Linked DNA regions of Bremerella alba. The protein of the gene in region 1 interacts with the protein of each later gene in a pairwise test. Links are inferred from orthologs where the notes say so. Each region holds a gene or a part of one and is shown in the gene's direction. Other genes may lie near its edges.

Evidence for each region.
Region 2: the proteins of nth (region 1) and aceE interact in binary tests that used the Escherichia coli proteins (3 or more experiments, as listed by UniProt). The link is inferred for Bremerella alba from one-to-one orthologs.

What each region holds. Positions count from the first base shown.
Region 1 is NZ_JABRWO010000014.1:130,348-140,301, forward strand. Bases 2,989-5,734 are described here. They hold nth (endonuclease III), read left to right. Parts: upstream 2,989-3,915; coding sequence 3,916-4,554; downstream 4,555-5,734. Other genes in these bases: HOV93_RS22160 (DUF4129 domain-containing protein), read left to right, coding at 2,989-3,805; dcd (dCTP deaminase), read left to right, coding at 4,742-5,314; HOV93_RS22175 (TIM barrel protein), read left to right, coding at 5,349-5,734. Outside these bases: HOV93_RS22150 (AAA family ATPase), read left to right, coding at 1-521; HOV93_RS22155 (DUF58 domain-containing protein), read left to right, coding at 521-1,834; more of HOV93_RS22160, read left to right, coding at 1,940-2,988; more of HOV93_RS22175, read left to right, coding at 5,735-6,275; HOV93_RS22180 (hypothetical protein), read right to left, coding at 6,302-7,141; HOV93_RS22185 (5-(carboxyamino)imidazole ribonucleotide synthase), read right to left, coding at 7,281-8,417; purE (5-(carboxyamino)imidazole ribonucleotide mutase), read right to left, coding at 8,414-8,908; HOV93_RS22195 (NAD(P)-dependent alcohol dehydrogenase), read right to left, coding at 9,164-9,954. UniProt on the Escherichia coli protein: DNA repair enzyme that has both DNA N-glycosylase activity and AP-lyase activity. The DNA N-glycosylase activity releases various damaged pyrimidines from DNA by cleaving the N-glycosidic bond, leaving an AP (apurinic/apyrimidinic) site.
Region 2 is NZ_JABRWO010000002.1:210,637-221,062, reverse strand. The notes cover bases 4,395-7,612. They hold aceE (pyruvate dehydrogenase (acetyl-transferring), homodimeric type), read left to right. Parts: upstream 4,395-4,712; coding sequence 4,713-7,412; downstream 7,413-7,612. Other genes in these bases: HOV93_RS04055 (2-oxo acid dehydrogenase subunit E2), read left to right, coding at 7,509-7,612; lpdA (dihydrolipoyl dehydrogenase), read left to right, coding at 4,395-4,424. Also shown: HOV93_RS04080 (VOC family protein), read left to right, coding at 1-258; HOV93_RS04075 (Gfo/Idh/MocA family oxidoreductase), read right to left, coding at 456-1,757; rpsD (30S ribosomal protein S4), read left to right, coding at 2,188-2,796; more of lpdA, read left to right, coding at 2,994-4,394; more of HOV93_RS04055, read left to right, coding at 7,613-8,900; HOV93_RS04050 (zinc-ribbon domain-containing protein), read left to right, coding at 9,090-10,426. UniProt on the Escherichia coli protein: Component of the pyruvate dehydrogenase (PDH) complex, that catalyzes the overall conversion of pyruvate to acetyl-CoA and CO(2).

The sequences.
Region 1 (9,954 bases):
CTACACAAAATCCAATTGACCATGAAGGAACCTTTCCCCTGCCAGAGGCCCAGCTCGATCGCTTTCTAATGAAGTTCAGTCTCGGCTACCCAAATATCGAAGATGAAATCAAGATGCTCACCGCATCCCGCAAACAGCATCCGTTGGAAACAATCGAAGCGGTGGTCACCAAAGAAGAGTTGCGAGCCTGTCAGAAGGCTAGTCGCAGCGTTAAGCTTCACGAAAAGGTCCAGCGCTATATTGTCGAACTGGTCCACGCGACACGCCGACACGATCAGCTATTGCTCGGAGCGAGCCCCCGGGCATCGCTCGCTTTGTTTCGTACTAGCCAGTCGTTGGCGGCGATCTTAGGCCGTAGCTATGTTCTACCGGACGATATCAAACGCGTCCTGACGCCGGTGATGGCTCATCGCTTGATCCTTCGTCCAGAAAGCCGTCTCCGCAAGGTGACCACCCAAGAAGTTCTGGACGATATTCTACAAGAGGTCCCGGTCCCCATGCTTGATGAGGCGCCAGTGTGATGCGATGGCTCTTGGGAACCGCGATCCTGCTGGCACTTTCCTTCGTGTTGGGCCTAGGGTTGATGACCTATGCCATGTACGCATTGGTTGCGGTCATTCTTGGTTCAAGAGTTCTGGTCCGCTATTGGCTGCGTCATCTTTCGGCTACGCGGCATATCAGTCGCGTTGATGTTGAGGAAGGAGACGTCATCACAGTCGCTTTGGCGGTTCGCTACTCTGGGGCGATCCCTATGCCGTGGATCCTGGTCGAGGATCTATTGCCTCGGCATGCTGTGATAACGCGTCCCCCAGCACTCGAAGTGGATGGTAAACGGATTTTTCTGGCCATGCTGTGGCCACGTGCAACCAAATTGCTTTCCTACCGAATTCAATGCAATTGCCGCGGATACTATCAGATTGGTCCCGCCGTGCTCGAAACGGGAGACGTGTTCGGGCTCTACAAGCAATTCAAGATGATTGCCGGTCCAGAGTTTATCACGGTTGAACCTGCGATAATTCCGCTAGAAGGTTTCGATCTCGTATCGAAACGTCCTTTGGGCGAGATCAAGATGCAATCGCGGTTATTTGAAGATCCATCACGCATTGCCGGCATCCGTCGCTATCAGTTAGGAGATCCGCTGAATCGAATTCATTGGGCCTCGACAGCCCGAACCGGCGAGTTGCATAGCAAACAGTACGAGGCGACTTGCATCGCTGGCGTGAGCATTATTCTTGATTTGCACCCGGATAGCTTTCCGGAGAAGGATGAACCGATTCGCAGTGAACTGGCCATCAAGTGCGCGGTCGCGATTGCTAACACGGTCCAACTGATGGATCAGCAAGTGGGTATCTTTACCAACTCAGTCGATGCGGCACAACGGATGAAATACGAAGGCTGGGACTTCGATACACGCACGCGTGACGCGGCCAGAAAGAGTGCTGGAGGGATCGACCATGACCCCCGTCTGAGCCCACAGAAGGTACGAACCAAACGTGGTGCCCATCAGTTTCAGCAGATCCGTCATATGATGGCCCGAAGTGAAAAGAATGAAGGGCTTACGCTGCCATCGCTGTTACTGGAAATTGACAGTGACCTACCACGTGATGCCACCGTTGTTCCCATTCTGAGCAAGGTCACGCCTGAGGTCGCGATGGCTCTGGGTAACCTCGTACGGGGAGGGTACGCTGTTTCGCCTATCGTCAATTGCTGGGATGAATATGAATTTGCCCAAGCCGCCGGGATGCTGTTGGCTGAACGCATGGTGGCCAAGCAACTCAAATCGCTGGATGCCATTAGTCAGATCTGCCAAGAACAAGCCTATCCGCTGTTTTAAAGTAAGAGTGGATGTTTTCAGTGTTCAGCAGAAGGGAAGAGACTCCGATCGTGGAATTGCTCCTGTATTGAAAACTGAACACCCTAAACTGAAAACTGAATTCCTATGCGACCTCGACTTACCGAACTCGACTATGCCATTATCGCCGTTGCCCCGGCGTTAATCATGGTCTTGGTGGGCAGTTTCGTGCTGTTTTCGGTCGGGATCTTCTACGACGGCCCCCATGCCTGGCGACTGAATTTCATCATGTGCATGTTTGTAATGGGGATCGTTGCGAATGCTCGTGTCGGGATTGAAGAAGGTGGAGCACGGGCTACTATTCTCGGCGGAATTCTTGGCGTCTGCGTCCTCGCCGCGGTAATGCGGTTTGTCCCTGAGGCGGTTGTCTTGACGGCTGTACTGCTAGGGCTTGTATGGTGGCTGAGTACCCGCTTGGTATACGACTGCACCGTGATGGCAGGCTCCGTCGACGCGTCTAAGAAGGGACTCATGCAGTGGATTCGTCGAGATGAAACGGAAGCGGACTCTTCTCAGGAGGTCACTCCGCCAGTCGAAGAAGAGCAGGGCGTAACTGGGCGAACCGAAGATGAGCGGCAAACGCCAAAATCGCTTCTGGCAAAGCTCGATGCTTGGGTAAATCCCACCAATACAAAATTTGCTCCTGGGGCATGGGTTGTCTACTTCTCGTTGGCGGCGCTTCCCATTTTTGGCTTTGGACAAGCATTTGCTGGCAGTCAGGTGGAAGAAAAGAAGTGGCATCTCTTTACGCTGCTCGTCGCGTACGTATTTGCCGCTTTGTGCCTGTTGGTGACCACAAGCTTTCTGGGGCTTCGCCGTTATCTGCAGTCGCGAGGTCTGATGATGCCGCTAAGTATGACGGGAACATGGCTGGGTGTTGGCTTTGGCGTTGTCGCTTTTGTGTTGATCGTCGTGTCAATTCTACCCAGGCCCAACGCCGAATACGAATTGGCCCAGTTGCCCTTCTACCAAGATGAACAAGAACGCAAGGCCTCGCAGGTTGCCGTGAACAAAGACGGCACCAACGACAAACGCCAAGAACGATCGCAGACAACCGACAATCAAGAGCGGACCGACGAGAACTCGCAAAAGTCGAACGAATCACGAAAAGACGGAAAAGATCCCAGCGACAAGACCGATCCCGACGCGAAGAAGACGAAGTCTGGCGAGTCTCAAGAAAAAGGTCAGCAGCAAAACGAAAACTCAGAGACGGATGACAAAAGCCAGAGTCAAGACAACCAAAAGTCGGAGCCGCAGGAGAAGTCTTCTGATCAGTCGAGCACGCAAGAACAAGAGCAAGGCGATCAAACTTCCGACAAGTCAGACCAATCACAGCAAGGGCAACCCCAGGAAAAGGCAAAGCCAAACGAATCAGAAGAGGGGACATCGGAGGAGTCATCGCAAGAGCAGTCGGCGCAACCGCCACCTGAACCGACTGGGGGCCCCTTTTCTAACCCGCTGTCTTCGCTGGGGGATTGGTTGAAAGTGCTGGTCTACGCGGTGGTCATAGGCCTGATCGCTTTTTTTGTTTGGAAGTTCTGGGATGATATTGTCAAAGCTTGGAACGACTTTTGGGCGAGTCTCTTGGGTGGCAAGAAAGACAATGGGTCTAAGGAAGAGGCAACTGACAAGCCGGTAACGAAACCGCGTCTTGCATTCTCGGCATTTCGTAATCCATTCCAGGACCCCACTTGGAAAGGTAAACCGCTGGAAGAGTGGGTTCGATATTCATTTGCCGCGTTGGAAGCATGGGCCGCAGAGCAGGGGAGTCAGCGTCGGGAAGAGCAAACGCCAGGAGAATTCGCGACGATGCTTGAAAAGAAGCACGGCGATCTAGCGAGTACAGTTCGACCAACGGCCGAGTTGTACGGCCAGGTGGCTTACGGAAGCGGAAAGGCCCCTAGGGAAACGCTCGAAATTCTGCGAAAATTGTGGGAACGCCTAAGAAGTTAGGTGAGATGTAACCACGACTGGCCTTTTCCGTGCCTTCTGTCGGGGTCTCTTCCCCTTTGCTGAAAACTGAACACTTCACACTGAAAACTACCCTCCGAATGATCGAAGACTTGAAACAGCGTAAAGTCCAGGCTCGCCGGGTTGTCCGGCAGTTGAAGAAGGACTACGCCGGCGCTGAATGTGCGTTAAATTACGAGACCCCCTTTCAATTATTAATCGCCACAATTCTCTCGGCCCAGTGTACCGATGTGCGAGTTAACATCGTGACGAAAGATTTGTTCGCGAAATATCCTGACGCCGATTCAATGTCACGGGCCTCGGTCAAGACTTTAGAGAGCCTAGTTAAGACGACTGGGTTCTTTCGTAATAAGGCCAAAAACATCCACGCCGCATCCCGTGCATTGGCCGATGAGTTCGATGGTGAGGTGCCTCAAGATTTAGACGCTTTGGTTGCCTTGCCAGGCGTAGGACGCAAAACGGCCAACGTCGTGTTGGGAACCGCATACGGAATTCCTTCGGGGATTGTGGTCGACACACACGTCGGTCGGCTGACCAAGCGGATGGGACTGGCAGACAAAGCTGACGCGGTCAAAATCGAACGCGAGTTGATGGAGGTAGTTCCCAAGAATGAGTGGATCGACTTCTCGCATCGCTTGATCCATCATGGTCGAGCTGTCTGCGCAGCGAGGAAGCCCAAGTGCGAAGCGTGCAATTTTCTGAAGTTCTGTCCGCAAATCGGAGTTGACTGAATAAGCCGAAGGTAGGGCTCCGTCGAAGCGACATGAAATGGTTGGACTGGCAACGGTTTCGCTTCCCTAGGAAAGAAGTCCGTTTTAATTTCCCGAGATCCCTCTATAATCAGCACTTCGGCTTCATCTACGAATTTTCGCCTGCGACGGCTCATGACTACCGTTGTGGACAACTCAAGGCCCATCCATGATTCTTTCCGGTAACGAGATTCGGAAACATCTCGGCAGTAAGATCTTTATCGAGCCTTATGACGAAAGTCGTTTAAATCCCAATAGTTACAACCTGACTCTCAACGAAGAATTGATGACATACGAGGAGTTGATCCTCGATATGCGTCAGCCTCATCGGGTTCGGCGAATTACGATACCTGAAGAAGGGTACGTGCTTAATCCGAACCAGCTTTATTTGGCACGAACCAATGAGATGACGGAAACACACGGTTATGTCCCAATGATTGAGGGGCGTAGTTCTATCGGCCGACTTGGGCTGTTTGTGCATGTGACCGCTGGTTTCGGTGATGTCGGGTTCAAGGGATTTTGGACCTTAGAGATGTTCGCGGTCCAGCCGATTCGGATTTATCGGAATGTTCCCATCTGCCAGATCTTCTACCACGAGATTACTGGTGACATCACTGAATACGTCAGTGATAAATATCAGAACAATCAAGGAATTCAACCTAGTCTGCTATTCAAGGAATTGAATCCCGAGGCCCAGCCCCCCGACGAATCGCAGATGGCCTTTCCCTTTGATAACCCATAAGACACCTCAAAATTGAATGCGGGATCTTACTGCCATGACTCAACGAAATTTCCACCTATCGCGTCGTAGTCTCATTAAAACAGCTGTTGGCACCTCAATGGCGGGCTTGGCCATGGCCACAACCGCGCGTGCCGCCGAGCCTTCCGCTGATACCAAAGTTCCCTCGGAAGATTTCAAGGCGAACGGTAAAAACGTTAATCAGTCGGTGATGGCTTGGTGTTTCAATCCGATGCCGATGGAAACTCTGATTCCCGCTTGCGCGAAGATGGGGCTCGTGGCGATGGAAGGGCTCGATCCCAAATGGTATCCGCTGATGAAAGAGCACGGCCTGAAGGTATCGCTGTGTTCGGGGCATGGCTTTATGGAGGGTCCCGTCAATCCCGACAACCATGAGATGTGTACCGAGAAACTCAAGGAAGCGATCGACACCGCTGTGAAGTGGAACTGCCCTAGCGTTATCACGTTTACGGGAATGAGCGAAAAGGGCATTGGCTTCGAGCAAGGAACCGAGAACTGCGTCAAGTTCTGGAAGTCGGTGATCCCCTATGCTGAAGAAAACAACGTTCAGCTAGTTCTCGAACATCTTAACAGTCGCGATGACTCGCACCCGATGAAGGGGCACCCCGGGTATTTCGGAGACGATGTCGATCATTGCCTGGACATGATCAAGCAGGTCGATTCGCCCAAGATGAAACTCCTGTACGATTTCTACCACGTGCAAGTCATGAATGGTGATGTCATTCGGCGTTTTCACCAAAGCCTGCCGTATATCGGACACATTCACACGGCAGGAAATCCAGGCCGCTGCGAACTGGATGAAACGCAAGAGATGAATTATGCGGCCATCATCAAAGCCGTTGCCGAGTCGGACTACGATGGCTACGTCGTTCAGGAATACATTCCGACTTGGGATGACAAGCTTGCCTCGCTGCGGCATGGTGTCGCACTGTGCGACGTCTAAGATTTGGCAAAAGTGATTGGGGCTCGTTAGCGAGCCCCGTGCTCTTGCAAGCTTTGCTGGAATGTTGAGTAGAACGACCGCTGCTGTTCGTACTGATCCTGGGGGATCTGGTGTTGGAAGTAGTCCAAGTAATCGAGCATTTGCTCGGTTAGGTCTGTGTACGAGTAGTTGGAATCGGCCTGAGGATTGACCCAGTTGGGGTCGCCCGGCTCGGTGTGGCCCACGTAACGTCCCTGATCATCTATTTCAAAGTTGGCCAGTAGCGTGGGAAGCTTCATCTGCAGTTCGTAGAAGCTCTTTTCCATGGGATCCATATCAGTGGTAGTTTCGTTCCAGGCATTCACAACGGCTTCCGGAGTACGGCTATCGGGGAAGCGAATCGTGTAGCCTTGGCCGACCTGGGTTAAACCGTCGTAATTCAGGTCAACCTGTGCTGGCCGCGGGATCAACAAATTGAGAGCGGCCTCAGGCGTTAGAGAGTCCACATCGATCGGTTCGGCCAAGCGGTGCACGTGTTGCACGGTGGCTAATTCATCTTCGGTGAGGTTCTGTAGAAAACCCTGCGGATCAGCATAGCCGCCTTCGGTGTAGGTGCGAACCAGCAGGGTGCCATAGTCGCCAGGAAGGGCCTGGGCATCGACTTTGCTTGGATAGTTGCCGGTATTGGCGACGGAGAACCAATCGTTCCAGTCTTGCTGAATGTCCTCTGGGATCGAATTGTCGGATTGGTACTTTTCAGCGGAAGCATAGCCAGGCTGCTTGGCGGCCGTAAGGATTTCGTTGAATAGGTTTTGCAGTTGCTCCCCGGCGGCGTCCTGTTGTTGCTGGCGGGTTAGCGTAGACGAGGGCTGAGTTTCGATGCGCATCACAAAGTCTCGAAAGGCCGAAGTTTGTCGATTGTATCTAAGTACAATCTTCGGCCGCCTCAGCAGTTGAATTCAGTCTGAATCCCCTCTATAGCGGATGGCTGCTAAGATGCGAGTTCATCGCAGAATAGAGAAGCTATCACTGGCCCAATAGGCGGGCTTTCGCCAAGTAAGCTGATTCGACGGCGGCGTCGACCGTCTCCGCCGTCACGGTCATGTGCCCCATCTTCCGACCGATGCGGGGTTCGTGCTTGCCGTATAGATGTAGCTTGAGGTCTAGCTCGGAAAAGGCCGCCTTCCAATCGGGCGTTCCGGTCTCCCAAACGTCTCCTAGTAGATTAATCATCGCAGCAGGTCGCAATTGTCTTGTGGAGCCCAGTGGTAGGCCACAGATCGCGCGAACTTGCTGTTCGAACTGGCAGGTAATGTGTGCATCGATCGTCAGGTGACCCGAGTTATGTGGTCGCGGGGCGAGTTCGTTGATTAACAGCGAATCTCCGGGAGCGAGAAAGAATTCGACGCACAGAACGCCCACAACATCTAGCTCTGTAAGAACTGCCCTGGCGATCTCCATCGCTTCTGCCGTCGCTTTCTCGGAAAGTCGACCTGGTGAGACGGAAACATCCAGTACGTGGTTCATGTGGACATTCTCGATTGGCGTATAGCACTCGACCTGTCCATCTATTCCACGGGCCGCGACAACGGAAAACTCTTTATCAAAGTCGACCAATTGTTCCAGAATGGCTTCCTGTTTCAACTCGTCTTTCCACGCGGTATTCAGCTCTTCACGATTGGCAACTTTGACTTGTCCTTTGCCGTCATAGCCCCAGGCTGCCGTCTTCAGCACGCCGGGTAGTAGCTGGTCAGGGACCGCGTCGAGGTCTTTGGCTTCACGAATGGCGTGGAAATTGGCGACTGGAAAACCGTGATCTCTTAGAAACGTCTTCTCACGAAGTCGATGCTGAGTCGTATGGAGAACACGACCGGCAGGTCTTACCGGCACCTTCTGGCTCACAACGTCGACCGTTGCCAAGGGAACGTTTTCGAACTCGAAGGTGACGACATCGACTTGCTCGGCAAAGCGTGCCACTTGCGTCAGGTCGTCATAGCTGGCGGTGATCTCAAGATCGGCAACTTGGCCCGTTGGTGTATCGGTTTCAGGAGATAGAACGTGAACGCGGTAGCCCATGCGACGTGCCGCGATGGCGAACATTCGGCCCAATTGTCCGCTTCCGAGGACACCGAGTGTTCCGCCGGGAAGTATGGTCTTTGTCACAGTTGGGAATCCTCTAAAACCTTCTGCGTTTGTTCTTCCTGGAATTTGGCGAGTCGCTGGTGGAGATCGGAATCGGTAGATGCCAAAATTCTGACAGCGAAGAGACCGGCGTTTTTTGCACCGGCGTCACCAATCGCTAGAGTGCCAACAGGAACGCCGCCTGGCATTTGTACGATCGAAAGCAGTGAGTCGAGACCGCTAAGAGCACGGCTTTTAACAGGGACGCCCAAGACTGGAAGTGTCGTTTGTGATGCGACCATACCAGGCAGGTGAGCGGCCCCGCCCGCTCCGGCGATAATGATTTTGATTCCACGACCTTGTGCCGTCGTAGCATACTCGTTCATCCACGCAGGGGTCCGGTGCGCTGAGACGACCCGTTTTTCGTATGGGACCTCAAACGATTCCAAAATTTCACAGGCATTCCGCATTGTTTCCCAATCGGACTTGCTGCCCATGATCACGCCAACCAGCGGCTGGTTTGTTTGGGACATTCCTGCACTCTCCATCGTCGGTGTCGGCTAAGCATCTACGAAACGCCGCGATGCTCCAAAGGACAAATGTTAACCCGAAACGCAACTTCTCGCACCGGGATATAGCACGACAAATGGGCAATTTTCGATACACCTTGCGGCATTTCTAGAAAAGAGGCAAGGATTGCGGGTCGCGAATTTGAAGTTCCGCGCATAAAAAAGCAGCAAAGACCCAGGGGAGGTCTTCGCTGCCAAGGGGGGAGAATATCGGATGTTCTACTGCTCGTGCTGCGATTGCTCGTTTGGCATTTCTTTAGTCACATGTAATACGATTTTGCCGACAACATGCCCCTCTTCGCTTTTCAGGTGTGCTGCAGCAATCTCGTTGAGCGGAAAAACGGTATCTAAGACCGTTCGTAATTTTCCCTCGTTTGCCAATGAAGCTAACGACTTCAAGATCTCTCCGTCGGGTCGAGCCAGCACAACATGGCAAGATTGCTTTTGAAATTTTGAAATCATCGTCATCCCGACACTTTCCACCGATGGCAGGGTCGCAATGTAATGTCCCGTCGGTTTCAGGATTCGTCTGCACTCGTGGAACGATGACTTACTGACGGCGTCGAAAACTATGTCAAATGTTCGGCCAATTCGCGTAAATTGGGTTGCGTGGTAGTCGATAGCTTTATCTGAACCCAGTTCATGAACCAGCTCATGGTTGTCTGAACTGCAAACAGCAGTCACATTAGCGCCAAGGGCTTTCGCGATCTGAACCGCGAACGATCCGACCCCACCTGAGGCACCGTTGATCAGAACGTCGTCACCGGCGTGAAGTTTTCCAAGCTTTACCAATGCTTTCCACGCAGTGGTCGCCGCTAAGGGAATACCAGCGGCTTCCTCAAAGGAAAATTGCTCGGGCTTGGCGATAATAACTTTCGAGTCAACAGCTATGTATTCGGCATAGCCGCCGCCCAGATTATTGTCGGAGAACGCCATCACTTGGTCACCGACTTTCCAGCCTTGCTGCTGGGCACTGTAGCCAACTTCCGTGATTTCGCCTGCGACATCAA
Region 2 (10,426 bases), on another replicon or contig:
GTGGGATATGGCATTCAGATTCATATCCTGGAAACGGAGCATCGGGGAGAGTACGGCGAGAATCCGAACTCGCGAGCAAACCATTACGCGTTTGCCGTGGACGACAACAGCGACCTGATTGAGATCCTCAACGAGCACGGCATCGAGTTCATCCAGCGCGTCAACGCTGGCAACATCCATCAGACGTTCTTCCAAGATCCGGACGGGCACACGATTGAAGTGGCCGTGTACCCGCAGGACCCACCGTTTGTTGACTAGCGATCGAAACGCCTGATAGTCAACACGCGGGTGGCCAATGGCAACAAGCGGCTAATGCATTTGGCAAACATTGGGTAGAGCATATCCATCCTGATCAGCACGCATCGATTAGCCGCATGCCGACTACGCCGATCCCGGGTTAAAGACCGGGACCAGCTACTATCTCAATCAGGCAAACCCTGAGATCAAACGGCGAACTAAATCCGCCAGCCTTCACGATACTTACGCTCGATGAACTGATTGGCCGAGTCGTTGTTGGTGACCTTCAGGTTCTTCGCGTCCCACTCGATCGGTCCGCCGCTGCGGTAGGCGACATTGCCCAGCAGAACCGTTTCGGTCAGCGGGCCGCTGTAGTCGAAGCTGCAAGTCGTGGGCGTTCCTTCTTTACAGGCCTGAATCCATTCCTCGTAGTGGCCGATGGAATTCGGGATGGTCTGCTCAGGGGCTTTCCACGTTTGGAAGTCGTCTTCCGGTAGCAGGGTGAAGTTGCCGTAGGTGGCCAACATCATCCCTTTGTCGCCGTGGAACATGACGCCTGAGCCGGGGACCTTGTGTCCGTTGATTTCCTTGGGGCAGTTGTCGCCGTCGCGCCATTGCATGGTCACGGCCGGGGCGACTTCGGTCTTGGGGAACTCGTAGTTCACGGTGAGACCCATCGGTGCCGTATGAGCGTCAGGCTCGGGGCCTTCGGCAGAAACCTTCGTGGGGTACTTCAGCTTGAGTGCCCAGAAGACCAGGTCGATGTAATGACAGCCCATGTCGCCGAGGGTGCCTCCACCGAAGTCCCACCAGCGTCGCCACTGGGCGGGCATGTAGACGGGTGAATAGGTGCGGTACTCAGCGGGGCCGAGCCAGACATCCCAGTGGATACCTTTGGGAATGGCCGGCTTGTCGGTCGGAACCTTACCGCCGCCCCAGCCTTTGCCGACCCAGACGTCGACGTGCTTTACATTGCCAATTGCACCAGCCTGAACGGCTTCAACCACGCGGCGATAGTTGTTGCCAGCGTGAATCTGCGTACCGAGCTGCGTGGCCAGCTTGTTCTTGACCGCGAAGTTGGTCATCTCGCGGGCTTCATGCACCGTGTGGGTCATCGGCTTTTCACAGTAAACATGCTTGCCAAGCTGCATCGCCCACATTGAAGCCGGAGCGTGCGTGTGATCTGGCGTACTGACCACAACAGCGTCGATGTTCTTTTCTTTGTCCAGCAGAACACGGAAATCGTTATACCGATTGGACTTCTGTTTGTCGTACTGCTTCAGCGCTTGGTTCAAATAGCTGTCGTCGATATCGCACATGGCGACCAGGTTTTGCCCACTAACACCGCGAACGTTCGACGAGGCACGGTTCTGTACGCCGATGCACGCGATATCCAAGAGCTCGTTGGGTGACTTCGATTCGGCGGCTGAGGCCAGCTGATGAAATCCGGTGCCAGCGACCATCGTGGCGGCAGCAGACCCTTGGAGAAAGTGACGACGGCTGAGTTTCGACTGTGGCATGGGCAGGCTTCCTCGTGGCATAAGAAGATAGGAGGTAGGTAGGCGATAGAAGGTTGTTAAGATTATTGTCGACTTTCGCGCGGACTGCAAAGCTCTTCCCAACAGAAAGGAAGCTTTAACCCGCTAAGTTGTATTGCGCTACCCGCTTGGGTGGTTCAGGTGGGATGCTCTGGGCTGGATAATTGCCGGGCGCATTCATGGCATGTGGTCGCAGGCCTTGTTTGATCTAAGCTGCGGCCAGAAGGTTGTTTTCTGACTTAGGGTTAAGCGTTACCCCTTGCCAATTAAGTAGGGGTGCGGCACAATGTGTGGTTTCCACCCGGTCTAAAGTTTTGACCAGGGAACAAACGTGGATGTAGGAATCACGTTTTCGTCGCTTCATTGCGGTATGGTGATTCCTGGAAATCGAAATTTTAGGAGTGAATCGCACATGGGCCATTACACAGGTCCCAAGGCCAAAATCAACCGTCGTCTCGGTGCCATGATTTACGAAAGTCGCGGCGCTATGCGTGCGGCTGACCGTCGGCCTAACCCCCCCGGCATGCACACCCGTCCGAAGCGCCCGTCCAACTACGGTGCTGCTTTGATGGAAAAGCAAAAGATCAAGCATTATTACGGTGTCGGCGAAAAGCAGCTCCGTCGCTATTTTGCCCACGCCAAGCACAGCAAGGGCAACACGGGTGAAAACCTGTTGTCGTTGTGCGAACGCCGCCTGGATAACATCGTTCGTCGTGCCGGTTTGGCACTCACACGCTGCCAGGCTCGCCAGGGGATCGTTCACGGTCACTTCCTGGTTAACGGGCAGAAGGTCGACAAGCCGTCCTACCAGATGCGTCCTGGCGACGTGGTGAGCGTCCGCAATCGTGAAAAGCTGCAGATCCTTTATCGCAGCGTTCATGGCGAATCTTCGGGCGAACCGGCCGCGTTTCTGACAACTGAGCCAGAAACACTTTCGGTAACCTACGACGCCGTTCCAGGCCCGGAAGATATCAGCCTGCCAGTGGACGTGAACATGGTGGTCGAATTCATGTCGCGTTAATTTCCGAAATCAATTTTTCGGCAATTCGCAGCAATTCGTAGATTTCAGAGGGATTCCGGCACGACAGCCCGTCGCGGAGTCCCTTTTTTTTTGGTTCAATGTCCCACTGTTACCAGTCGAACTTGAGACGCATCTCCCCACTACAGCATCTCAAGTAAGTAACTCAACTTTGCCTTAGTAATTGCTAGAGAGACATCATGGCTCATACCCAATTGGCGGTCATCGGTGGTGGTCCCGGGGGCTACGCAGCAGCATTCTTGGCTGCCGACGAAGGAATGGAAGTCACCCTCATTGAAAAAGACTCGCGTCTGGGGGGGACGTGTTTGCTGCGTGGATGCATACCATCCAAAGCGCTGCTGCACGTCGCACGCGTCATCGACGAAGTCCACGAACTGAACAAAGACTGGGGTGTCACCTACAGTGAACCTCAGATCGAACTCGACAAGCTCCGTGCTCGCAAAGAAGGGGTGATCAAATCCCTGTCGACAGGGCTCGGTCAACTTGCCAAAAAGCGAAACGTGACCGTCATCAAGGCCAAAGCCAGCTTTGTCGATTCGAGTACGCTTGAATTGGAAGGGGACGACCCCTCCATTCCCGAAGGCGGCAAGCTAACCTTCGATCACGCGATCATCGCGACCGGTTCGGTGGCTGCTATGCCGCCGGCATTCCAGATTGACTCGCCACGGGTAATGGACTCGACCGGTGCGTTGGACCTGCAAGATATTCCCGAAACCATGCTGGTCATCGGTGGTGGCTATATCGGCCTGGAAATGGGCTCCGTCTATGCTCATCTGGGTACGAAGGTCAGTGTCGTGGAACTGACGGACGGGCTTCTGCCGGGTGCCGACCGTAATCTGGTCAAGCCGCTGGCCAAAAAGCTGGAAGGACTGTTCGAGGGACGCATTTTCACCAATACCAAGGTCGGATCGCTGGGCGATCGCGACGGTAAGGTTGAAGTCGCGTTCGAGGGCCCGAACAAGTTCGGAACATTCAAGTACGACCGCGTCTTGGTTTCGATCGGTCGCTGGCCGAATACCAAGGGAATTGGTCTGGAAAACACGCAGTGCGTCGTCGACAAGCGTGGTTTCATTGGCGTCGATAAACAGTTGCGTACAGCCGATCCGAAGATCTGGGCAATTGGCGACGTGACCGGCGATCCGATGCTCGCCCACAAGGCGACCCACGAAGGGCGTACCGCCGCCGAGGCCATTTTGGGTCATCCGGTCTCCTTCGAGCCTGCAGCCATTCCGGCCGTGATCTTCACCGACCCCGAAATTGCCTGGGCAGGGCTGATGGAAGGCGAGGCCAAGGCGATGGGCAAAAAGGTCGATGTGGCCATGTACCCTTGGGCGGCTAGTGGACGTGCCCAGGCATTGGGCCGCACCGATGGCTTGACCAAGTGGATCGTTGACCCTGAAACACAGCGTGTTTTGGGCTGCGGGATTGTCGGACCAGGTGCCGGAGAGATGATTTCCGAAGCCGTTTTGGCTCTGGAAATGCGAGCCGAAGTCTTTGACCTGACCTCGACTATCCACCCGCATCCGACCCTAAGTGAGACGGTTATGAATGCTGGGGAGGTATTTTTCGGGACTGCCACCGAAATTTACAAACCCAAGAAGAAGTCGTAAGGTCTTGCCACTAAATAACTTGTGGTTTTAATTGGGCTTGTGCCGATTCTGCTACTTGCAGAAGACGGAGAGGGTTCGCCTACCACTCGCTGACAAATACGGTCAGCGCGGTAGAATTCAGACTCGAAGCCCGCCTCGGGCCTAAGCCGAGATTGATCTTTGAGATAAGTTAATCGAGGGTTGCTTCGCCAGACAACGTCGCGCAATGAAGTCGCGGCGGAAGAGAATTTTCCCTGGCGCAAAGCAACGGACTGTAAAAAGGGAAGTTGCATGGCGAACGCCAAAATAATGCCTGCTGAAGAGAATTTGATGCGGAACAACCCGTCGACCTTTTCGGCAGACGTGGACCCGGCTGAAACGCAAGAATGGCTCGACTCGCTCGACTACGTTCTGGAAGGAAAAGGCGATGACCGGGTTCGCTTTCTACTTTCGGCACTAGAAAATCGTGCCCACGCACGCGGCGTCGATGTGCCGTTTGCTGCCAATACGCCGTACATCAATACGATTCACTCCTCGGAACAGCCGGCCTACCCAGGCAACCGAGAATTTGAACGCCGCATCAAGAGCATCATTCGCTGGAACGCGATGGCGATGGTCACGCGGGCCAACAAAAACTTCGAGGGGCTCGGTGGTCACATCAGCACGTTCGCTTCGAGCGCTACGCTGGTGGAGGTCGCTTACAATCACTTCCTTCGCGGTCGCGGAAGCGGCTATGAAGGGGACCAGGTTTATTTTCAAGGGCATGCCTCGCCGGGGATGTACTCGCGAGCGTTTCTTGAAGGTCGATTGACTGAAAAGAACCTGGAGAACTTCCGCCGTGAACTGCAGCCGGAAATGGGACTGTCGTCCTATCCGCATCCATGGCTGATGGAAGACTTCTGGGAATTCCCCACCGTTTCGATGGGCTTGGGGCCGATCTGCTCGATCTACCAGGCTCGCTTCAATCGCTACTTGCAAGACCGCGGTCTGAAAGACACCAGCAAGACACGCGTCTGGGCGTTTCTCGGCGACGGCGAATGCGACGAACCCGAAACACTGGGTGCGATCAGCCTGGCTTCGCGTGAACAGCTCGACAACCTGACCTGGGTCATCAACTGCAACCTGCAGCGTCTCGATGGTCCTGTCCGCGGTAACGGCAAGATCATCCAGGAACTGGAAGCTGTCTTCCGTGGTGCTGGTTGGAACGTCATTAAGGTGGTCTGGGGAGCCGAATGGGATCCGCTGCTCAAAGCCGACAAGACCGGCCTGCTGGTCAAGCGAATGGAAGAAGTCGTCGACGGTCAGTACCAGAAGTACGTCGTCGAATCAGGCGAATACATTCGTAAACACTTCTTCGGCAAGTATCCCGAACTGCTGGAACTGGTGAAGAACTACTCCGATGAAAAGCTGCAAAAGCTGACTCGCGGTGGTCACGATCCAGAAAAGGTTTACGCAGCTTACAAAGCGGCTACCGAATGCAAAGGCAAGCCGACCGTCGTCATTGCCAAGACGATCAAAGGCTACGGTTTGGGCGAAGCGGGCGAAGGTCGCAACGTCACCCACAACCAGAAGAAGCTCAACGAAGAAGAGCTACGCGAGTTCCGCACACGCTTCAGCATTCCGATCTCGGACGAAGAAGTCGTGAAAGCTCCGTTCTATCGTCCGCCGGAAGATAGCGCTGAAATGCGTTATCTGAAGAAGCGACGCGAAGAACTGGGCGGACCGGTTCCTTCTCGCCCGACCAATCATCCGACATCGCCAATCCCGACCATGGAGGAATACAAAGAATTCCTCGGTGGCAGCAAGGGAAAAGAAATGTCGACCACGATGGGCTTTGTTCGCCTGCTTTCCAAGCTGTGCAAGGACAAGAACATCGGCCAGAACATCGTGCCAATCGTGCCCGACGAGTCGCGTACCTTCGGTATGGAAGGCATGTTCCGCCAGGTCGGTATCTATGCCCACTCTGGCCAGTTGTACGAGCCGGTCGACTCCGATCAGCTGATGTACTACAAGGAAGCCAAAGACGGTCAGATCCTGGAAGAAGGGATTACCGAAGCGGGTTCGATGTCGTCGTTCATCGCGGCTGGCAACGCCTATTCGCAGCACGGCATCAACATGATTCCGTTCTTCATTTACTACAGCATGTTCGGCTTCCAGCGGATCGGTGACCTGATCTGGTGTGCGGCTGACACGCGTGCCAAGGGTTTCATGATCGGCGGTACGGCAGGGCGAACCACTCTAAACGGCGAAGGTCTGCAGCACCAGGATGGCCACAGCCATCTCAATGCGATCGCCTTCCCCACGGTTCGTTCGTACGACGTTTGCTATGCCTACGAAACGGCTGTTCTCACGCTGGATGGGATGTCCAAGCTGTACGAGCAAGGCGAAACGGCCATCTATTACATCACCGTAGGAAACGAAAACTACGCGATGCCAGAGATGCCCGAAGGTGCCGAGGAAGGGATCATTCGCGGAATCTACAAGCTGAAATCGCACGAAGCCGAAAAGCCGCGTGCCAAGGTTCAGCTGATGGGTAGCGGAACGATCACCCGCTGTGTGCTCGACGCGGCACAGATGCTGGCCGAAAAGTACAACATCGCCAGCGATGTATGGGCCGCCACCAGTTACACCGAACTGCGCCGCGATGCTCAGGCAATCGAACGCTGGAACATGTTCCATCCGACCGAAACGCCGAAGAAATCGTACCTTGAGACGATCATGGATGGGGTCGAAGGGCCTTTCATCTCGGCGTCGGACAACGTTCGGGCTTGGGCTGAACAGATCCGTCCTTACTTGCCTGGCAACATGGTTGCTTTGGGAACCGATGGGATGGGCCGCAGCGAAACTCGCGAAGCTCTGCGACGTCACTTCGAGGTCGACGCCGAGTCGGTGGTCATTGCCACGCTTTACGAGTTGGCTCGTACCGGCAAGATCGAGCGAACTGAAGTCGCTCAGGCCATCAAGGATTTAAATTACGACGCGGAAAAGCCAAATCCGTATTTTGCCTAACGGCACATTGGTAGCAGCGTCGGTCGGACAGACCCCCGGCCGACGAACGCTTTTCCATGCGACTAAAAATACGCATTCCTAGCAAGGTTATTCACCATGGCAATAGACGTACAACTGCCTGATCTGGGCGATGGGATTGAATCGGGAGACGTGCTTGTCGTTCACGTTTCGGTGGGCGACACGGTCGAAAAGGGACAAACCCTGATCGAGATCGAAACCGACAAGGCAACCGTCGATGTTCCCAGCACCGAGGGTGGCAAGATCGAAAAGGTCCACGTCAAGACCGGCGATACCATTGCGGTTCATGCGCCGATCGTGACTTTGGACGGGGCTGGTTCCAATAACGCGTCCCCTCCACCTGCCGCTGAACCACCGCAGGAAGAGAAAGCTCCGGAAGAGCCAGCCGTCAAGGAAGAAGCTCCTGAGCCGACTCCGGCCAAGCCAGAACCGAAGCAGGCTCCTGCACCTCAGAAGGCGGCTCCTGCCCCGGCGACGCCACCACGGCTGACCACGCCACCACCGGCGCCCGTTGCCGATGCTTCGAGCACCGACGAAAGTGTACCGGCCGGTCCGGCTGTGCGTCGCTTTGCCCGCGAAGTGGGTGTTGATTTGCGAAACGTCCAAGGCTCTGGCCCCAACGGTCGCATCGAACGAGACGACGTTCTGCGAACCGTTCGCGATCTGAATCAGGGTGGCGGTTCGGCTACTCAGGCAGGTGCGACTTCGGCTCCGGCCGCGACTGGTTCGTTGCCATCGCTTTCCGGCGAGGCGCACGAGGACAAGTACGGTCCGGTTCGCATCGAGAAGATGAAGAAGATCCGCAAGGTGACCGCCGCTCAGATGAGCAAGAGCTGGACCACCGCACCACGGGTCACCAACTTCGACGACGCCGACATCACGGCCCTCGAAGAGCTGCGTCAGCAAAGCAAGGACGACTACGCCGAAGCGGGCGTCAAGCTGACCACCATGCCGTTTCTGATCAAGGCCATCGCCGTAGGGCTGCGTGAGCACCCGGAATTGAACGCCTCGATCGACATGGAACAGGAACAGGTCATCTACAAAGACTACGTGAACGTCGGCATCGCTGTCGATTCTGATCGTGGTCTGATGGTGCCCAACATGAAGAACACCGATCGGATGTCGATTCCGGATATCGCACGCACCCTTCAGCAGACGGCTGCCGACATTCGCGGCAACAGTTTCGAGATGTCGACCCTGCAAGGCGGCACTTTCACGATCAGTAACCTGGGCGCGATCGGCGGCACTTACAGCACGCCGATCATCAACGTCCCGGAAGTCGCCATCCTGTTGGTTGGCCGCTCGCGGAAGATGCCGGTTGTGGTGAAAGATCAGATCGTGGCTCGCCTGATGATGCCGCTGAGCTTGTCTTACGATCACCGCCTGGTCGATGGAGCGACGGCTCAACGGTTCCTGAACGACGTGAAGTCGCTTCTCGAGAATCCCAGCAAGTTGCTGATGGCTCCTTAGTGTGCCGAGCTGACTCAACGTTGAACGAACATGCCCCCTCGCGTTGGCAAAATGCGAGGGGGTTTTTTTGTGGCGATTGAAGGGCAATGTGGCCCGATCGAGTGCCACCTGAAGGGATGCAGTGGAGTGGTCTCTGACTGGTGGTTATAATCCAATCAAAATAATTCGATATCTAGTGTATTGGTGGCCATGGCTAAGCTTCACATTACCTGTCCCAACTGCAGTACCCGTTATCCGGTCGCCGATGAGAAACTTGCCGGCCGGCGGGTCACCTGTAAAAAGTGCAGCGAAAAGTTTGTTGCGGAAATTGAAAGTGACGCGGTGCCGGCCCTCGATCCGTTTGCGGCGTCGAGTCCAGCCAGCGACCCATTAGGGGACGATCTGTTTGGCGATTTCACGTCATCGTCAGCCGCTGCGTCGCCGGCGTTGGGATCGCTGCCCCCGAAAAAGAGAAGCAGTTCCTCCGGATCGTTCCCCGTGATACCGCTAGTGTTGGGTGGCGTCGGCGTGCTGGTGGTGGTCATCTTAGTTGTCACGGTGATTTCATTTGCTTCCGGCGGTTCCGACCGGCCCTTTCAGATGAACGCCGCCCAGCAGCAGTTTAGTAAAGAGGACAGCTACAAGCAGCATTTTGACGTAACAGAAAAACAATTTGACAACATGCTTCAGTTCCTTACAGCGATCGAAGCGATTCAAAGCGAAGAGGACTTAAAGCAATTCGACGAAACGGTCAGAGGCCTGACTCAGGAAATGGAGTCATTAACCCATGGAGTCCGCAACATTCCACCGCTGCCCAAGGACATGCAGGAAAAACTAAAGCGAGAAGTCAGGCAGCAGCTTGATAGCGTAGAAGGTAGGGCCAAAGCTGCCGGACAGAAATTGGCGAAGTACACCAGTAATGCTCGTGTTGCGTATGCTGCCCAGCAGTATCATCAATCCCACAGCTACCTGGGTGGGGCTTTGGGCGCGGCCAATACTCGGTCGGACACGCGAAGGGAAGAAGTCGATCGCCAGCAAGCAATCAAATACGCCCATGTCCAGAATCCGCAGCAACTTCCCCAACTGTTGTATGAATTTGCCTTAGCCGATTACGCTAAAGCAAAGCAGGTTCTAAGTGTTCCGATGCCTCCTGATCAAATCAAGAATAAGGTAGACGAGATCAAGAGGCTGTATCAAAACATCCGTGAGTTCTCGCAAGATCTCGCCAACATCCCAGCCTTTCATGGTAACGTGGTTGATCCGGCTATCGAGAAGTACAAGTCCGATGTGCAAGAGATTCATGATTCGAATCACTTTCCGCTGGAGGGTCTCGCTACGAGTGGACTCCCTTTCATTGCGAATTCAACGGCTAAGGTGAACCTGGGCTTGTCGAACGAGATCAGGGGGAACTGGGAAACCATCAACGGCGAACGTCCCCACGCCGATTCCCAGGGTAAGGTTGGGCCGATGTTCCACTGCTTCACGCCCGAAGAGTTGGATACGTTCGTGCAGCGACATCAGGCTTACAAGTATCGAATGCCTGATCG